Regions from separate parts of the Paenibacillus sp. V4I9 genome, predicted to be linked through region 1. Evidence: riboswitches for the same ligand, from Rfam matches in the RefSeq annotation. Region 1 holds a riboswitch; each other region holds the start of a gene.
What was found. Region 1 has a riboswitch for cyclic di-AMP ahead of QFZ81_RS01860 (C40 family peptidase). Riboswitches for the same ligand answer to the same signal wherever they lie in the genome.
Positions count from the first base shown of each region.

Region 2: linked by a shared signal. The riboswitch ahead of QFZ81_RS35145 (resuscitation-promoting factor) and the one ahead of QFZ81_RS01860 (C40 family peptidase) in region 1 are both predicted to bind cyclic di-AMP.
Region 3: linked by a shared signal. The riboswitch ahead of QFZ81_RS32665 (C40 family peptidase) and the one ahead of QFZ81_RS01860 (C40 family peptidase) in region 1 are both predicted to bind cyclic di-AMP.

Region 1 is NZ_JAUSZE010000001.1:393,049-398,832, reverse strand. Features, by position in the region: gene QFZ81_RS01875 (glycosyltransferase family 2 protein) at 1-136, shown strand, start outside; gene QFZ81_RS01870 (stalk domain-containing protein) at 91-1,614, shown strand; gene QFZ81_RS01865 (hypothetical protein) at 1,611-2,270, opposite strand; gene QFZ81_RS01860 (C40 family peptidase) at 2,455-3,345, opposite strand; cyclic di-AMP (ydaO/yuaA leader) riboswitch at 3,348-3,506, opposite strand; gene QFZ81_RS01855 (MgtC/SapB family protein) at 3,585-4,265, opposite strand; partial or broken gene QFZ81_RS37195 (glycerophosphodiester phosphodiesterase) at 4,339-5,064, opposite strand; gene QFZ81_RS01840 (ABC transporter substrate-binding protein) at 5,127-5,784, opposite strand, start outside.
Region 2 is NZ_JAUSZE010000001.1:7,633,632-7,639,415, forward strand. Features, by position in the region: gene QFZ81_RS35135 (ABC transporter permease) at 1-1,127, opposite strand, end outside; gene QFZ81_RS35140 (ABC transporter ATP-binding protein) at 1,124-1,867, opposite strand; cyclic di-AMP (ydaO/yuaA leader) riboswitch at 2,150-2,335, shown strand; gene QFZ81_RS35145 (resuscitation-promoting factor) at 2,629-3,768, shown strand; gene rnmV (ribonuclease M5) at 3,979-4,521, shown strand; gene rsmA (16S rRNA (adenine(1518)-N(6)/adenine(1519)-N(6))-dimethyltransferase RsmA) at 4,908-5,784, shown strand, end outside.
Region 3 is NZ_JAUSZE010000001.1:7,083,902-7,089,685, reverse strand. Features, by position in the region: gene QFZ81_RS32700 (ABC transporter permease subunit) at 1-242, shown strand, start outside; gene QFZ81_RS32695 (hypothetical protein) at 245-1,201, shown strand; gene QFZ81_RS32690 (hypothetical protein) at 1,262-1,840, opposite strand; gene QFZ81_RS32685 (class I SAM-dependent methyltransferase) at 2,039-2,932, shown strand; gene QFZ81_RS32680 (hypothetical protein) at 3,085-3,264, opposite strand; gene QFZ81_RS32675 (hypothetical protein) at 3,320-3,550, opposite strand; partial or broken gene QFZ81_RS32670 (DMT family transporter) at 3,613-3,934, opposite strand; guanidine-I (ykkC/yxkD leader) riboswitch at 4,024-4,126, opposite strand; gene QFZ81_RS32665 (C40 family peptidase) at 4,268-4,744, opposite strand; cyclic di-AMP (ydaO/yuaA leader) riboswitch at 4,748-4,886, opposite strand; gene QFZ81_RS32660 (hypothetical protein) at 5,054-5,784, opposite strand, start outside.

The sequences.
Region 1 (5,784 bases):
TGAAGCTTTCTTGCTCCCTATCAGCGCTTCCCTGCTCCTCTATACGATTGTCCGCTCCGTTTGGCTAACTTGGAAACAAGGTGGCATCAATTGGAGAGGAACGTTCTACTCCCTGCGCGAATTAAAAAAGAAGTAAATTCAGAAAGGATGATAGCTGCCATGCCTCTTGCGCGTTTCCGCATTCGTACTTACACCGCGATGCTCAGCTGTCTGCTCTTAGCAGACGTTATCTTCCCAGTATCTACTTCTGCACAAGGTACCGTACAAACACAAAGCCGAACGATTGCTCATAATGGCAAGTCGTTTACTGTACAATGGGTCACCATTGATCTCACCGATCCCTACTTGCGCGTTAAGCCTGTTACGGCTGAGGGCGGCATTGGCCATGATGAGTCCTTCTCCTCCATGTTAACGAGAAACCATGCGATTGCAGGGATCAACGGAACTTTTTTTGACGCCTATGAAAAAGATGATACCCAGCGCTACCCGAATGGTTTACTCGTTGGCTCCGGCGAAATCATGCACTCAGGCATTAATCCTGCCTTTCTGGTTCATGCCGACAAAACCGCTAGCTTACAACGAATCCAAACAGAGCACCAAATAAGCGTTACTCATCAGAGCAAAGCCTACACATTCACTGCTTGGGGTGTGAACAAATATTACGGCGATTCCGCCAATGATCAAGTCGTCTGGTACAACCGCGCTTTTGGGCCGACGATCGACTTTCCTAACTCAACCAAAGTTGTTCTCCGCGAGGGCAAAGTTACAGCCGTTACGACGCAGAGTGTCGATATTCCCGAAGATGGGCAGCTGTTCCTACTCGGAAATAGTGCCAACAATAAGACCTACGTGCTGCCTAATATCCATATTGGCGATATGGTGAAGCTGACTTCATCTCTCCATAATCAAGATACCGGAGAAAGCTCTATGCTTACAGCGGTTGATGCCGCTATTGGAGCAGGGCCACATTTGCTAACGAATGGCGCAGTTGATTTGGATACCAAACGGGATGGCTTTACCGATCCCAAAATCACAACAAGTGCGAACGTACGCAGCTTCATTGGGTTAGACGCTTCCCATCAGTTTGTAATGGGGACACTCTCGACTGCTACGATGGCGGATATGGCGCAAGTTCTTCTAAAGCTAGGCTTAACGGATGCAATGAATATGGATGGTGGTGCAAGTTCATCTCTGTATGCGAACGGCTCCATGCTGCGAAGTCCGGGTCGAGCGCTCAGCAACGCACTTGTCGTGGAACGTCTCGATCATCCACAAATCCAATTAGAGGTAAATGGACAATTCGTTTATGAGTTCCGCGGATATTTATTGCAAGAAACAAGTATGGTACCCTTTCGGGGTATTCTAGAAAGAATCGGTGCCAAATTCGAATGGAACGGGACAACACGTACATTAACCGTTCATCATGGTTCTAATAATCTTGAGCTTCGACCGGATCATTCCGTGATGACTGTGAATGGGCAATCGGTCACACTACCTGAAGCACCTACCATAGTAGATGGTCATATTTATATGCCCTTACGAGCCATTATTGAATCCTTAGGCGGACAGATCCAGTGGGATCCACAGCTTTACCGGGTTTCACTTCGCTTTTAGTGCACGCGATTCATTCGTACAATTCGGTAATACAGTTGGCTGCTCACCTCTTGCTCCACTTCCAAATAACCTTCCACATGCACATAATCACCCAATATAAAGGTGGATGCATCGGCAGACCCGGAGTGTGTCAGAAAGAGGAGAGCGGCTTTTTCATTTCCAACCACAAACCCCATTTGCTCATTCACTTGAAACTTATCTAGAACTTTCCCATGGTGAGACCTTGCAATATGATGAAAGCGCCAAGACTGATCCTCTTTTATTAGAAAATAAAGCACGCGATTTCTCTGATTATTACTGAATTCCCTCGTCACACCAATCATGCAAACCTTCTCGCCTATGCTAAGATACTCATCGACAACAAAGGATTTTAATCGCAAGCGATGCACATTTTTCTGCTGAATATAGGCTTCCATCTCTTCAATCGTTCTTTGATCCTTCGGATCCTGTTTCGTTGCGTAAAATACTTCTTTTATAAACGTGTCCGTCTGTAGGCTTCTAGCCCCTTTGAAATGATTATACGTAAGGAAAAATCGATCAATAACTCCCCGAATCTCCTCTGGTATGGCAGGACCTTTTTCCACGATATACATGCTATCTGCTTTATTCGAATGTCTTTTTTTATAAAACCAACTTTTCCAGACACTTAATTGCATGCCGTTCGTGTCACCTGCTTTCTTCCAAACATTTCTTCATTATAGGCTAAAAACCATAAAATTTCGATAAAAATCGCAATATTTCGCGCAAAAAAAAAGAACATCTGCCTTCTATGCTTTCATTCGAAAGATTCATAGAAAACAAATGTTCGATGATTTAATCCTTTTTCATCACATGGCTTATTTACAGAACTCTTTTGGCACCCACATATCTGGATCCCCAGTATGAACTGGCGAGACTATCTATCGTTACACCTCTAGACGTTGTCGCCGAAATGAATTGATCATTCCCCAGATAAATACCAACGTGATTTACACTGCCTGCTGCAAAAAACACCAGATCTCCAACCTTCAAGTCCGTAACTCTGGTTCCTGCTTGATCGTACATTTGAACTGAAGTTCTGGGTAGATCAATGCCTTTAGCTTCGTACAAATAGCGCACAAATCCGGAACAATCAAACCCTCTGGGTGTTGTGCCTCCCCAAACGTATGGCGTACCCATGAACGTATTTGCTGTTTGCACGATTTGATCAGACATGGATGGTTTAGCCACCGCTGCTACCTTCAGAGCTGGTGCTGGTGGCGGTGCAATCCAGGCTGGCATGTGCGACTTGCCATCGACATTCACAATCGCGATACGATTCGCTTCATTCCATTCAATCGGAGAACCGAATGTTTCAGTAATGAATCGCAAGGGTACATACGTATTACCTTGATAAAGCGTCGGACTGCTTTCCAGACTAATCTTCTTGCTGTTCACAATCGCTTGCTTCTCGTCGGTTGTCAGTTGAATCGTCTGCTGCTTGTTCATCAACGTGACCACTATGTCGCTTTCTTGCTTCGCCCAGCCTACTTGATAACCCAATTTCTCAGATAGTACTCGCAGAGGAACTTGCAGCGTTCCTGCGTTGTCAATAAATGGCTGTACTTCTGGGAACTGAATCAACTCATCGTTGACCTGGACTTTCACAGTGGATGCTGATGATGCGGCTTGAACCGAGGGAGCTGAAAACAGAGATACTGCTGCACAAACAAGTGCGCATGAACAAATAAAGCTTTTTGTAAAAAGTTTCAAAAATTGTTCCTCCTTGAAGCCTCCGAGGTTAGTTGACGGGTTCGGGAAGAGGTTTCCCTAGCGCGCTCAGTTTATTAAACAGCTGAGCATTCATTCACCCCAAATAAAGAAGTCCCCCGTACCAGAGCTTTTGCTGCTCCGAGATTCGGCATTTTTTGTCTATGTTAGACTAGCATAGTTGGTCTATTAGTTTCAACTTTTGCATAGTGGTAATAGTTTCCACAAGAAAGTCTCTCGTATTAATTGCTTATCGTTTCAACTTCGGCTGCGAGCACATATTTGATCTTCTTGATTTTGGTGTAAACCGTTGTCGTACGATGTTTGTCTGCTGTGGAAATGACCAACTGAATTTGTTGATTCTCGTTCAAGTCCTTAATTTTGATATGCTTCACCTTCATGTATTCTGCGCTGATTTGATCGATAAGTGTGGACATGTCCCCTTCAGGACTGAATATTATATTGATCGCCAAGTCCTTCTCCCTCAGCTTTTGTGGGCCAAGCAGCTTGATAAAAATCGGAAACAGATTGATAGCGAAAATAATAAGAATAACAGCCAAAGTCGCTTCTTGATAAAATCCTGCTCCCGTTGCGATGCCAAGAGCGGAAGCCGCCCATACCAATGCCGCGGTCGTAAGTCCAGAAATAATCTCATTACTTCGTCTTAAAATAACGCCAGCCCCGATAAAGCCTACTCCGCTAATAATTTGAGCCGCTAGCCTCATAGGATCCATATTCGTATATCCAGGGATGGAGTACTTTTGAACGGCTCCTATCGATACAATAGTGATTAAGCAGCTAGCCACCGAAATCACCATACTCGTTTTCATACCCAATGGTTTATGCTTCAGTTGACGGTCAATCCCAATCAACAGACCTAATAACAGCGCCATCCCTAGTTTCTCCAAAACAAGAAGACTCATTTCATGTCCCCATTCCTAAAGATAAAATGAAAGGTAAAGCCCCGGAAACCGGGGCTTTTCGCATAGAAATTTTTCACTTGGAATCCTGCGTTTGCAACAAATCTTTTAATCTTCCTGGGAAGTCTGTAATGATACCCGAAACCCCAAGCCCAGTTAGATGCAGCAGATCATTTACTTCATTTGCCGTATAAGGGTAGACATAAAGCCCGCTCTTTGTCGCCTTCAGCACATCCTCGGCATCCAACATTTGAAAGTAAGGATGAAGCGAGTACACCTCCACATCAAAACTGCGTGCGTATGCGGTAGGATCAAGCAATTTGGATTGATACAAAAGACCGATCTTGGCTTCCGGTTCCGTTTGTTTGATCCTTCAGACACACTTATGGTCGAATGATGAAACGATGACATTATTCAAACGGTTACGCCTGCGCAGAAATTCAACTATCTTATGCTCCATTCTGCCATCGTAGGAGTATTTGATTTCCACGTTAATCATAATGTTATCGGGTACAAGATCAAAGACTTCGTCCAAAGTAGGTACGGTCTCCCCTTTGAACTCATCGCCAAACCAAAGACCAGCATCATAGGTTTTGATTTCCAATAAACTTTTCTCCACTATTAGGCCTTTCCCGTTTGTAGTCCGATCTAGCGTCATATCATGACACACGACGATTTCCTCGTCAGCGGTTAAATGAACGTCAAGCTCAATCCCTTCGCATCCCTGGCTTAACCCAAGCCGGAAGGCAGCAAGCGTATTTTCTGGGGCCATTCCTTTGGCCCCACGATGTGCAATAATCATCGGTTTATTACTAAGCATTCCTGTTTCCTTTCCGGCTAGTGGACTCAAGCCTTTTTACATCATTATTTGACTGTTTTGTTATAAGTTTGAATCTTCGAAGTGATCTCTTTTTCGGCGGCATCCAATGCTTCCTTCGGAGTCTTCTTGTTGTTAAGCACTTCTTCGATCGCCCCTTCAACAATTTGTCTTGCTTCAGGGAATACACCCATTACCGCGCCCTGCGTAGATGTGTTTAACTTCGTTTGGTGCAGTTGATCAATCGCCGTCTGGAATTGAGGGAACTTTTTCAGGTTTTCCTTTACAAGGTCTTCGTCATAGGCTTTTTTGGTAATCGGGAAGTACCCCGTATTGACGTGCCAGTAAGCCTGCTCCTTAGGTGTAGTCAGAAATTTGATGAAATCCCAAGTGGATTTCTGCTCATCATCTGGGCGGTTATTCATGACCCATAAGCTGGCTCCGCCGACAATAACACCACCTTCTTTCGCATCTGCCGGCTTCGGCAAGAAGCTGGTTCCCACTTCGAATTTACCGCTGGCGCTGTCAACAAGACCCTTAAGCGCCGCTGTGGATTCCAGAATCATACCTACCTGACCTGCGGAAAATGCTTTTTTGGAATCGTCTGTTTTGCGTCCCAGATTGTTAGCCGCTTTGGTGTCAATAAGATCCTTCCACCAAGTCAGTACCTTCACACCTGGCTCCGTGTTCACCTGCGATTGGGTT
Region 2 (5,784 bases), 7.2 Mb from region 1:
GAAGACCGAATCATAAGAGGAATCGTCAGGATACATAGCTCTAGCAGCAAGACTGACCAAATGATAAAGGCCAATGAACCGGCTTTCGAATTTTGATTGAGCGGGTACATCTCCAACCAGAATGTATAGCGATGGGCGCGCTCGAGAGACGATAACTGAACAAGAGAAATCAGAAGAGAAATCATGAAGATTAAGCTCCTTGCAGTACCGCTGCTTGAAACGGATATAGCTAGTACCCCTAATACGGTGAGACGCAGTACGATCGCGAACAGCTCTGTACGCAACAATGTCTTCATATATAGGTACAAATAGGCAGCATCTTGTCTAAAAGGTATGAACCGTGTAAGCCCGCTGATCCAACTTCGGCGGGCTATTCGCGTTCCCATCTGAGGCACATCGACGAACCAGCTGAAAAAAGCATGAAGTCGAGCTTGCTGCTGATTTTCCTTGGCGATCAAGTAGTCCCATCCGATGACGTATTTAGATGCGAAATGAGCGGCTGCTAACCATACGAAAATGAGCAGAAGAGCAGCGCTGCTTGCCCATAAAATGCTGGTTAGAAATTGCAGTGAAATGAGAGCGATTGTTGCAATCCAGCGAAAGCTAATCGAAGCTAATCTGGTACGCTCATGAGTAAAACGACTTTCCTGCCAACTAGCTAATAAATTAGCTATCTTTAATAGAAGAAGTAGTGCGAGCATCAGTAAGAAATGCTGCTCTGAAGCGCCAAGACAGTGATGATAAAGCGGCCATAAAATAACCCAGGCGATAAATGTCCAAAAAGCTTGCAGTGTCAAACTGTACATGAATCCACTTCGGAAATATGCGCCCATTTGATGTTCGATCCGTAACAAAAACATACGATCTGCTTTCCTTACCAATGTACGAATGGGGCTTGAAGATAGAAGCGGAACGAGCAGCAAAAGCACGATCCACAGATAGGGATAATCTGTCGGAAGACGCTGTAGTATTTTTGCATAATAATAGGAAGAAATGATGACAAGAAACAACACGAGACCGATAAAATTACTACGCGCTGCGTATTGCCAATAGCCCATGGATTCCTTCATATAATGTTCGAATCTTTGCTGCCATAAGGTACGGGTGTTGATGTCCATTTTACTCATAACGAATCCCCTTGTACGAGCTTATAGAAAATGTCGTCTAGTGACGCTCCCGGGAGTTCAGTTTGCCCGCGTAATTCGACTAAATCACCCTGAGCAACCATACGACCTCGATGAAGGACAACGTAGTTATCGCAATATTTTTCAATTGTAGACAAAATATGCGATGAGATGAGGAATGATGCTCCTTTATGTTTCATTTTGACCATTAGTTCTAGTAAGGAACGGATCGCTAAAGGGTCGAGGCCGAGAAAGGGTTCATCGATAATATATAACGAGGGTTCGATTAGAAATGCGTTCATAATCATGACTTTCTGTTTCATTCCTTTGGATAAATGGCTGGCAAAGCTGTTCAGCTTGTCCTTCATTTGAAACTGCTCCAAAAGGGAGCTAGATCGAGCCGAATAGTCGTCTTTCGACAAGCCGTAGGCCATTGCGGTTAATTCAAGGTGTTCGCGGATCGTGAGCTCCTCGTAGAGCTCAGGACTTTCGGGTACATAAGCGTAGGTTGCGCGATAGGACAAAGAATTCTCAGCTAAAGTTAGTCCGTTGATTCGAATCGATCCTTTTTGCGGTTGAAGTAGTCCGAGAATGTTTTTGATCGTCGTACTTTTACCCGCACCATTAAGTCCGATCAGACCCATCATTTCACCTTGACGGATAGAAAAGGTTAGGTCATGAAGAACGGGTTTATTTGGTAAATACCCCCCGTATAAAGAGTCAACTTGTAGAATGGAGCCCATCTCATTGCCTCCCTGATTAGCAAATTATTGGTATTTATGAATCGCTTTCCTATACGATCATTATAAACAAATTTGTAATTTAAGCCTAGTTTAGGGGTGGAAAGTTGAAAAGAGTGTGTATACGTACGTGATAGTGAGATATAAGTAGAAAAATAGCTGTTTAGTTGTTCATTTAAGCAAATTTTAGTCGATTTAGCCCTTTTTAGTAGGTGTTAATCCCTTTACAGGTTAAGATTAACAGCGTAATATACTTTTCATAATAACTTAATAACCAATTTGCCATTTTTCCATTCGCTGAGTTCCATTTATGGGAACGGGGGAACCACTGTAAACTGAAGAAGCATGCTTCTTGAGTGAACAGAGTGAGTAACAGGGGTGAATCTTTGAGTATACTTCGTATGCTCTTAGTAGGGCGACTCTCACGTCCGAATCCGTCAGCTAACCTCGTAAGCGTAAGAGAGGTAACGATTGTCGTGCGTGCTATTTGTGTATTTTACTATACAAACTAAGCCAGCGAGAAGAGTCCTCTTCTTGCTGGCTTTTTGTCTTCATAAAGGGCTATACACATTTCGGACGACTAAAAATTGCCCGGAATTCATATGAATGTTGAATAGGCAAACTGGTGTGGGACGACCAGAAGGCAGCGGTTTAGCACCGTACTGCTGATGGCGAACACGTTAAGTTAAACTAAAAAACCTTAGTCGCGTCAAATCTAATCATGCTGTAACCTGGCGGCGAGGCTTTGAAGGAGGACCGAAGAAGTGGGCAGTATCTCTATTAGCGAGACCCATGTAAAACGATCATCCAGCATGTCCTTCGCATTGCGATGGAAGCATGAAAACTTGCGTTTGATTTTAAGCTTAGCCATAATTTCAATCGCAATGACTTTCATGTTTTTGGTGTTGTTGTACGGTACGGCTACCAAGAGCGTATCCGTGGTTGTGAATGGACAAGAAACCGTTGTGCATACGAAGCAATGGGTCCTGCAACGCCTACTGGATGAACAAGCCATAAAGATTGGTGAACACGATGAAATTTCTGCTGCGCCAACGACAACAATCAAGGGTGGAGACAAAATTGTCATCGAACATGCCTCACCGATTCAATTGACTGCTGATGGAAAGACCACCACTGTTTACACAACTGCAAGAACGGTAGAAAGTGCATTGCAACGTTTACATATTGCACTTGGGGAGAACGATCGATTAACTCCCGAACCGACAGCCGCTCTGAGCTCGGGCGATGAAATCAAAATCGTCCGTGTGAAAAAAGAGACGGAGGAAGTAACTGAGCCGATTGCGTTCGATACGGAAAAGAAGAGCGACGCATCGCTGCTCAAAGGCAAAGAGCAAGTCGTCCAAGAAGGTAAAGAGGGCGTACTCTTGAAGAAGAAAGAAAAGACTTTCGAAGATGGTGTTTTAGTCGCGGAAGCAGTTGTGGGTGAAGAAGTACAAACGGAAAGTATTAATAAAGTCGTGTCTGTGGGCACGAAAAATCCTGTTGTTGTTCTCTCGTCTTCATCGCCTAGTGTGGATGAGGTTTCGAAGAATGGTGTAACGTTTGGGTATAAACAAATCCTGAAGAATGTGAAGTTGACTGCTTATTCGGCGGACGTGGCATCTACAGGTAAATCCGAAGGATCTCCTGGCTTTGGTAAAACCTATACAGGGACTACCGTGTCAGAAGGCAGGACAATAGCGGTTGATCCCAAAGTAATTCCGCTCGGATGGTGGGTTTACATTGAGGGCATTGGCTTCCGCCGTGCCGAAGATATTGGCAGCGGTGTGAAAGGTCAAATGATTGATGTCTACTTTGAAGATCATGGTTATGCCAATAAATTCGGAACGAAACAAGGGTACACCGTGTATGTGGTAGGACCAAAAAAGCCGTCTGAAAATTAACGTGTAAACGTCTGTTTCAGCGGGAAGAATGTCATATATACGTTGCCAGGTAACAACCTGGGCGAAAGAAGAGGGGACCCCTCTTCTTTTTCTGCGTTGAATAAGAATGTATAAGTTCTATACTTTAGCTCCGCATCAACCTTGACAAACGCGCTCGTCTCTGAAGGACGACGGAGTCGTTTATCCTTGGTACCGGGAAGGGAACCGCTTATGATAAAAGAAGTGATTGTCGTCGAAGGCAAAGACGATACAGCTGCTATTCGCCGAGCGGTAGAGGCGGATACGATTGAAACAGGCGGCTCTGCGATCGGACAAGCCGTACTAAAGCGTATTGCACTTGCACAGCAGCGCAGAGGCGTTATTATATTCACGGATCCGGATCACGCAGGTGAACGGATTCGGAAGATTGTAGCAGCCAGGGTGCCTGGCTGCAAGCATGCTTTCATTACGCAGGAGCAGGCCGAGTACAAGGGTGATATCGGCGTTGAGAATGCGACGCCTGAGACGATCCGTCAAGCTCTTCAGAGTCTTCGGACAGAATATGATGGTGCTGTCTCACAGCTGACCATGGAGGATCTCATGGCCGCAGGGTTGATTGTTCATGCTGAGGCGGCGTCTCGCCGGCTGATCGTGGGTAAAGCGTTAGGAATTGGTTATTGCAATGGCAAGCAGTTTTATAAGCGTTGTGCGATGTTTCAGATCTCGCGTGAGGAATTTGAGGCTGCTTTGGAGTATTTGGAAGCTGATAATTAAAATGGATGTTGCCGTTGTTGTAGTTTCTACAACAAATCCTATTCCAAATGGCTATTTTGCAAGTTGAAGTTGTAATTCGTACAACATTTTTGACCCATTTGTGGAGAAAAGTCTGTATTTAGTCCCAAGAGTTGTACAATATGCAACATTCTAGTAGTAGAGACGGGATTTGAGCAGCAATTGTTGCATTTCCTGCAACATTATCCAACTGAAAGTATGTACTCATACAGGAAGCTCTCACGAGCTTACGTGACTATGCATACCGGTCTTCAGAAAGATGCCACTTAGAAAATAATTGAATGAGATTTGGTGCAGAGTTTTAATGAGCATTTGAATGAAAATGAAGAATGTGAAATCCAGAACCTATAGATAATGAGGTCTATATCATGAATGTACCCAACAATGAAGTGATTGTAACAGCAGATGACGTGGCTACACCAAGTAAAACGAAACAAATTATTAAAAGAAATGGTCTGGTGCTCAAAAAGAGCTTGGGTCAAAACTTTCTGATTGACCAAAATATCCTAAGCAAGATTGTCATGGCCGCTGAGCTCGGACCGAACAAGGCTGTGCTTGAGATCGGCCCCGGCATTGGGGCGCTCACGCAGCAGCTGGCCAAGCTCGCTGGCCGCGTCTTGGCCGTCGAGATCGATCAGCGTCTGCTGCCCATCCTGGACGAGACGCTAGAGCCCTATCCCCATGCTACCGTTGTCCATGGGGACATCTTGAAGACCGACCTGCCGGAATTGTTCCGGCAGCACTTCGAGGGCATGAACGGCGTCAGTGTCGTCGCCAACCTGCCTTACTACATCACGACGCCGATCATCATGAAGCTTCTCGAAGAGAAGCTTCCCTTGGAGAATATCGTCGTGATGATTCAAAAAGAAGTGGCCGACCGCATGGCGGCTCGCCCGGGCACCAAAGATTACGGCAGCCTCAGCATTGCCGTGCAGTTCCACTGCGAGCCGGAGCTTGTCACGATCGTGCCGCGCACCGTCTTCGTGCCGCAGCCGAACGTCGACTCCGCCGTGATCCGGCTGCGTGTGCGCAAAACTCCGCCGGTTGAGGTGGCGGACGTGGACTTCTTCTTCGCCGTCGTCCAAGCGTCCTTCGTCCAGCGGCGCAAAACCCTTTACAATAACCTAGCTGCGCGGTTCTTCACGAAAGAAAACAAGCCTGAGCTGGAAGCGCTGCTGCTCGGCATTAACATAGAGCCTTCGCGTCGCGGCGAAACGCTCAGTATGGAAGAGTTCGCGCGCTTGT
Region 3 (5,784 bases), 6.7 Mb from region 1:
TAATGGCGGATTTGCTAGCGATCTTACCCAAAGCGACCACACTGGCACTTGCCAGTATGGCTGTTGCGGAAGCCATCTGCGGAATCTCCGGCTTGGGAGGCTTTATCGTCTCCCCAGCATTACAGAGTGTCTCCTCCATGTCGGCTATCTGTATGGCACTTGCGCTAGTCGCTATGGCTTTTCATGTGTTCTACGCACTGCTGCGCAAGAAGTGTATTGTTCGGACAGGGGAGGTGGTTTGACGATGTTGAAACGCTCATCAACTGCTTACTACTGTTCGATTACACTCATCGTACTCATCCTGCTTGTGATGATATTCGGCACATGGCTGATGCCCCATGGGGTTACACCGGATGACAAGATTAATATGCTCCAATATCAAGAGGATGGTAAAACGAGATACAGCATTCCTCCATACGCGCCGAACAGCACCTTCCTGCTGGGCACCGATCATAGGGGCTTTGATGTGCTGAGCTTATTGTTGAATGGGTTGAAATATACACTGGGTACGGCATTAGCGTTAACTTTGATTCGCTTTGTTTTTGCCCTCCCATGGGGATTGTGGAGCGGGACTACGGGCAGAGGATGGAGCATTCTTCGCTCCATGCAGTGGGTCGTTTCCTCTATGCCTGCATTTGTCTTTTTGTTCCCGCCTTTAGCAGGCATGTACTTTGGGCTGCGGCTCGATCAGGGGCTGAAGGCGGACCCGCATTACCAGCTGCTGTTCACGGTTACGTTTGTTAGCCTAGTCACATTCATTGGGATATTCCCGTTAGCCCATCAAGTGGCAGATCGGACACGTTATTATAATGAACGACTTTTTATTGAGGCATCACGTTTGATGGGTGGTTCTGTATACCATCGAACGATGCGACATTTGGTTCCCTGTATGAGAAATGAAATGTTGTTCATCTTCCTGAGCGAATTCATGCAGGTGCTTTTCTTGTTAGGGCAGTTGGCTGTTTTTAACATTGTACTTGGCGGGGTTGAGACAATTGGTGATAGCGATGCGGGCTATTCCATTGCCATCACAACATCGGGTGAATGGTTATCGCTAATCGCCTATGGCTCAAGGTACATTCGACTGCATCCATGGATTATTCTGAGTGCAGGCACCAGCTTCGCAGGACTATTCCTAGCACTGCAGTTTTTCTTGAATCAGCTCAAACACCGCTACGGCAGTGAACGTCAATTGATGTAAAAGCAAAAAAAAGGTCGGGGTTCCATCCTGAGGATGGGCTCCGACCTTTTTCCATGTGAATTATCGTCGTAATGAGCTGAGTTGGATGTCCAATCTAGCAGCTACGCCTGCAGGCGCAGCATCACTACGAGGTCCACCAAAGTTAAAAGCGATGATGACGATGTCATTACGACCCTGTCTTAAGAAGCGACGTACGTTGAAGGTGCGACCAGTGTTGTAGAATGAAGGGGTATTCTGTGGTGCATCATAGACCACCGGCACACCATTGATGATCACAACAGCGTAATTGTCGACCGACAAGAAGAGCGATGCGGCGAGAATGGCTCTCCGCTGCGAGAGCGAGAATCGTGTCGAAATGACGGCATTCTCAGCGCTCAGATTGCCGGAGTACCATACATAGTTGGCGTTAGTCACCGGTACCCATGCTGGATTACGAGGAATGATCTGGGCGTTGAACCAAGAATTATCGGTTCCGATCGAGATTGTACGCTGGCTCAGAAAGCGGCCTGCTCCTAGTCTGTTGTGCTTTCTCAGTTGAGCGTGGTACAGTAGCATTGCCTTCGTTCTCGGTAGGCCTGAACATTTAGGAAGTCTAACAATTTTAGTCGGTCTACCTGCGATACGTTGTTTCTTAATCATCTAACCATCTCCTATCAAAATATGAATTTACTTACAAAGTATTCTATGTTTGATAGAGTGATTTGCGAGGGTTAATAGCTGATAGAGTTCTAAAAATGCAGCCTCAATTTTTAACTTGCCGTCAAAAAGTAATTTAAGTGTTATATTAACACATAATATATGTTAAAATAATGGAAAATCATGAGGGAGATGCCTAACGTGGATAACAAGAATGACAAAACCAAAAGACTCTCTGTTTACTTACCGGAGAAAGTAAAGTCGGACCTAGAGCAAATGGCCGACGAAACGGGTCTGTCGATGACACAGCTAATTGTGATGGCCACGCATGGCTTGCTAGCTAACTACTCCGCACAGGGTGGCGCTATTTTCGCTGATTTATTGGCAGCCAGACAACGAATTCTCCACGAAGTGAAGGATAAGCATCAGCTTTTAAACGAGGAGAAAGTGAAAATGCAAGAATACTACGGCGCCCGAGCGGAAGAGTATGAACGGATTTACCATCGGGAGGACGCTGAGTTCCAACAAGAGCTTGTACTTCTGGCAGCAATGATTAGGAAGCAGGTGGAGGGTCGCAACGTACTTGAGGTAGCCTGTGGGACAGGGTATTGGACCGAAATTGCGGCGGGCACTGCTAAGCACATCGTAGGTGTTGATATTCGTCCAGAAGTGCTGCAAATTGCTAAATCGAAGCCTTGGCCAGCTTCAAATGCAGCATTTGTTCAGGGAGATGCGTACCAGCTCTCCGAAGTGACAGGGGCTTTCGACTTTGGTCTTGCCAACTTCTGGTTTTCACATATTCCGAAGAATCGGATCGAGTCATTTCTGCAGAGTTTCCACCAACGTCTAGGCACAGGTGCCCGCGTCTTTATCGCCGATAATGTTTACGTGTCCGGAAGAGGCGGAGAGTTGCTAACGAATGAACATAGTGAGGATACCTACAAAAGACGCGAGCTGGCTGACGGATCCATGCATGAAATTATCAAAAACTACTACTCGTATGAAGAACTAAACGACATTTTTAAGCCCTTATCTCAGCATTTGCGAATTTTTGTGGGAAACAGCTTCTGGTATGTCAGCTACACAGTTGCATAATAATTAATTTCGCGTCAGTACTCACGATATACATTAGACCAACAAAAAAAGCTTAGTCAAGGCCCTGCGGCTGCTTTCTGACTAAGCTTTTTCTATATGGGATTCCCAATAGAACAATGAATTCCTCATTAAAATTCACATCTTCAATCTAATTATTTATTATTTTCATTTTGTCGTTTTTTCATTACGTTATTCACTAAGTTTTGAGTTGCGTCTTGCGAGGATGCAGTTACGTTTTCAATGGCGTTCTGTACATAATTTGTTGCGGATTGAACCCCGTTTTTAAAGATACTCGTTTTGTTTACATCAACGTTATTCGTATTGTCAGACATCGTTCATACCTCCAATGATAGATTCTAGATGTAATATTTGAACTGTCGGTTAACCTTAACTATCCAAATCAGCGGCGGCATCGAAGACGTTCTCTTTCGGTACCTGAGTCAAATCTTCCTTTTGCTGCACCCAATAACCGACGTTTCTGTACCAGTACTGAAACGAATCGTCCAATTGCTGCTCTCGGTTGCGATCCTCGTTAACATCGGAGTCAACTTCTAACCCCTCCCCGAGAAACTGGTCATTACGATTCTGTTTTCGATTGATATCATCAGATGTATTCACGTTGAATTTCCCTCCTTGTATGGCTTAATCTGCATAGATAGGGTCCGATTTATTCAAAATCCCTAATGCCCAGAAGTAAATTTAAGACCTAGAACACCAACTAAGATCAGAATCATGAACAAGATCCATTGTTAAACTAATGGGTTCATCTAGAAAAAGGGTGCCGATAATAATCGCACCGACAGCACCAATGCCGGTCCAAGCCGCGTATGCTGTGCCGATGGGAAGAGTTTTCGTGGCTGCCGCTAGAAAATAAAAACTTACAATCATCCCTGCGATCGTGACGCTGGAAGGAACTAAACGTGTAAAACCATTAGAAAATTTCAACGAGATCGCCCATACTACCTCAAATACACCTGCAATGACGAGATATAACCATGCCATGATGAATCACTCCTCTTGAATTTGTTATACGTACCTATTAAGTCGCAAAAAAAGGAAAAAGCCCGGGAGTTATATCGCTAAAGCGATATGACTCCCGGGCTTTTTCCCCTCCGTGACCACAGCGTATTCGCTGTGTGTTTCCCCTTGGACCAGACTGGCGATGAACGCCACGGAACCCTAGAAAACGACATGCCGTTATTATAGAACGGCTAACATTCGATGTCAAGTTACAAGCTTCTCTTTATACGCTATGCCTCCGAAATGAATAAAAGCCCTGAAAGCTGCTCTTTCGAGCGGGGCTTTCCGGGCTTCATTCATGAATCGTGCAAGAATTTACTTGGATTCAGCAGTTAATTGGTTGTAGATATCATCCCACAGAACACGTCGGGCTGATACATACCGCTTCGCGTAATAAGATTGGCTAAGTTTGTTTTTCACTATACCTTCATTGGATGCAGAGTGAATGAATTCACCGTCTCCAAGGTAGATACCTACGTGAGAGATACCTTTGCCGCCGCTTGTGTCAAAGAACACAAGATCACCTTTGCGAAGATCCTTTTTGTCAATCCAGTAGCCTTCTTTATTCTGAGATGCTGAGCTATGCGGAAGGTCAATGCCGAATTTGTCGAAAACGTATGCGGTGAAACCAGAGCAGTCAAAGCCTCTTGTTGTCGTTCCCGCATCTCTGTACGGAATTCCGAGCAATCCGTCAACCGTTTCATCCAAAGTGGATTGTGACGCAGACACACTTCCTAAACCTACACTCAAAAACAAAACAAGACTAAAAACAAGAACAACAATCTTTCTCAACTGCTTGTCTCCTTCCGGTGCCTACGAGGTTAGCTGGAGGGTTCGGTTGAAGGTTCCCTATGATCCCTGTCTTGCAAGATCAATTCACCCGGTGTGGTTCCCCCGTTTCCCCAAAAAATGGGGAATTCGGCATGAAATATTTGGTTTTTTGATGCTAGTCCTTGTAATTCGTCATAAACATCGAAATTCCTCCTTTTCTATGCATTTTGTCTTAAAAATATGTCAATAGTTCGGAAAAGAGACAAAAAAAAGCCCCTTTTGCAAGGGGGAGAACCAATATAAGCCAACTTTAACTTATTTTATTTGTTTTTAACTGTCCATTTTTGCAGAAAGAAGCTGATATTGGGATGTTATGGCCCACATTTGGATGAAAATGTGGAAAAGCGGGAAGAGCTGATAAATGATTAGCGCTACCAGACCTGCCCAGATGTAAGTTGCAGTGACAGTGACCCCTGCCAATAGTCCCGAGACGAGCAGGAGGATAAGCGCAAGCCCGATAATAGGAAGAAAACTGCGAACGAAAGTGATGACGGTGGACAAAATGCCAAGTTTGGCAGCAACCGCGAATTGTACGTACATAAAAAGAAGATGTAAGAGAAAGCCATAGACGAGCAAGCCCAGAAACCAAGGCAGCAATTGGAGAACTGCTTGCTCATACGAAGTGGTATGTGCGAATTGTTTTTGCGCTTTAGGAAACAGCCATACGAGCGGCAGTAAGGAAAGCGAGATTCGAACGACATACGCGATTAGGAATGGGAGCATGAGCTCCTTGATGCCTCGGAAAAAGCGATAGCCGGCATTTTGCTGGGAATGGGTCAGCGAATAGTAGACGCCGCTATTTAACATGGGGGTGAGCAGCATGCGAATAACAAGTAGAGCAGCCAGCCACCAGAGGTAGGAATGGCTAAGATCGGTTTTGACCAGTTGGAACTGTCCTTCAGCTAGAAATAGCTGCAGCGCTTGCTTCGGCTGCTCGCCACCTGGATAGCGGTGCATGAGAGGGACGAGAACACCCTGTACAAGCTTATACAGCAGGATGC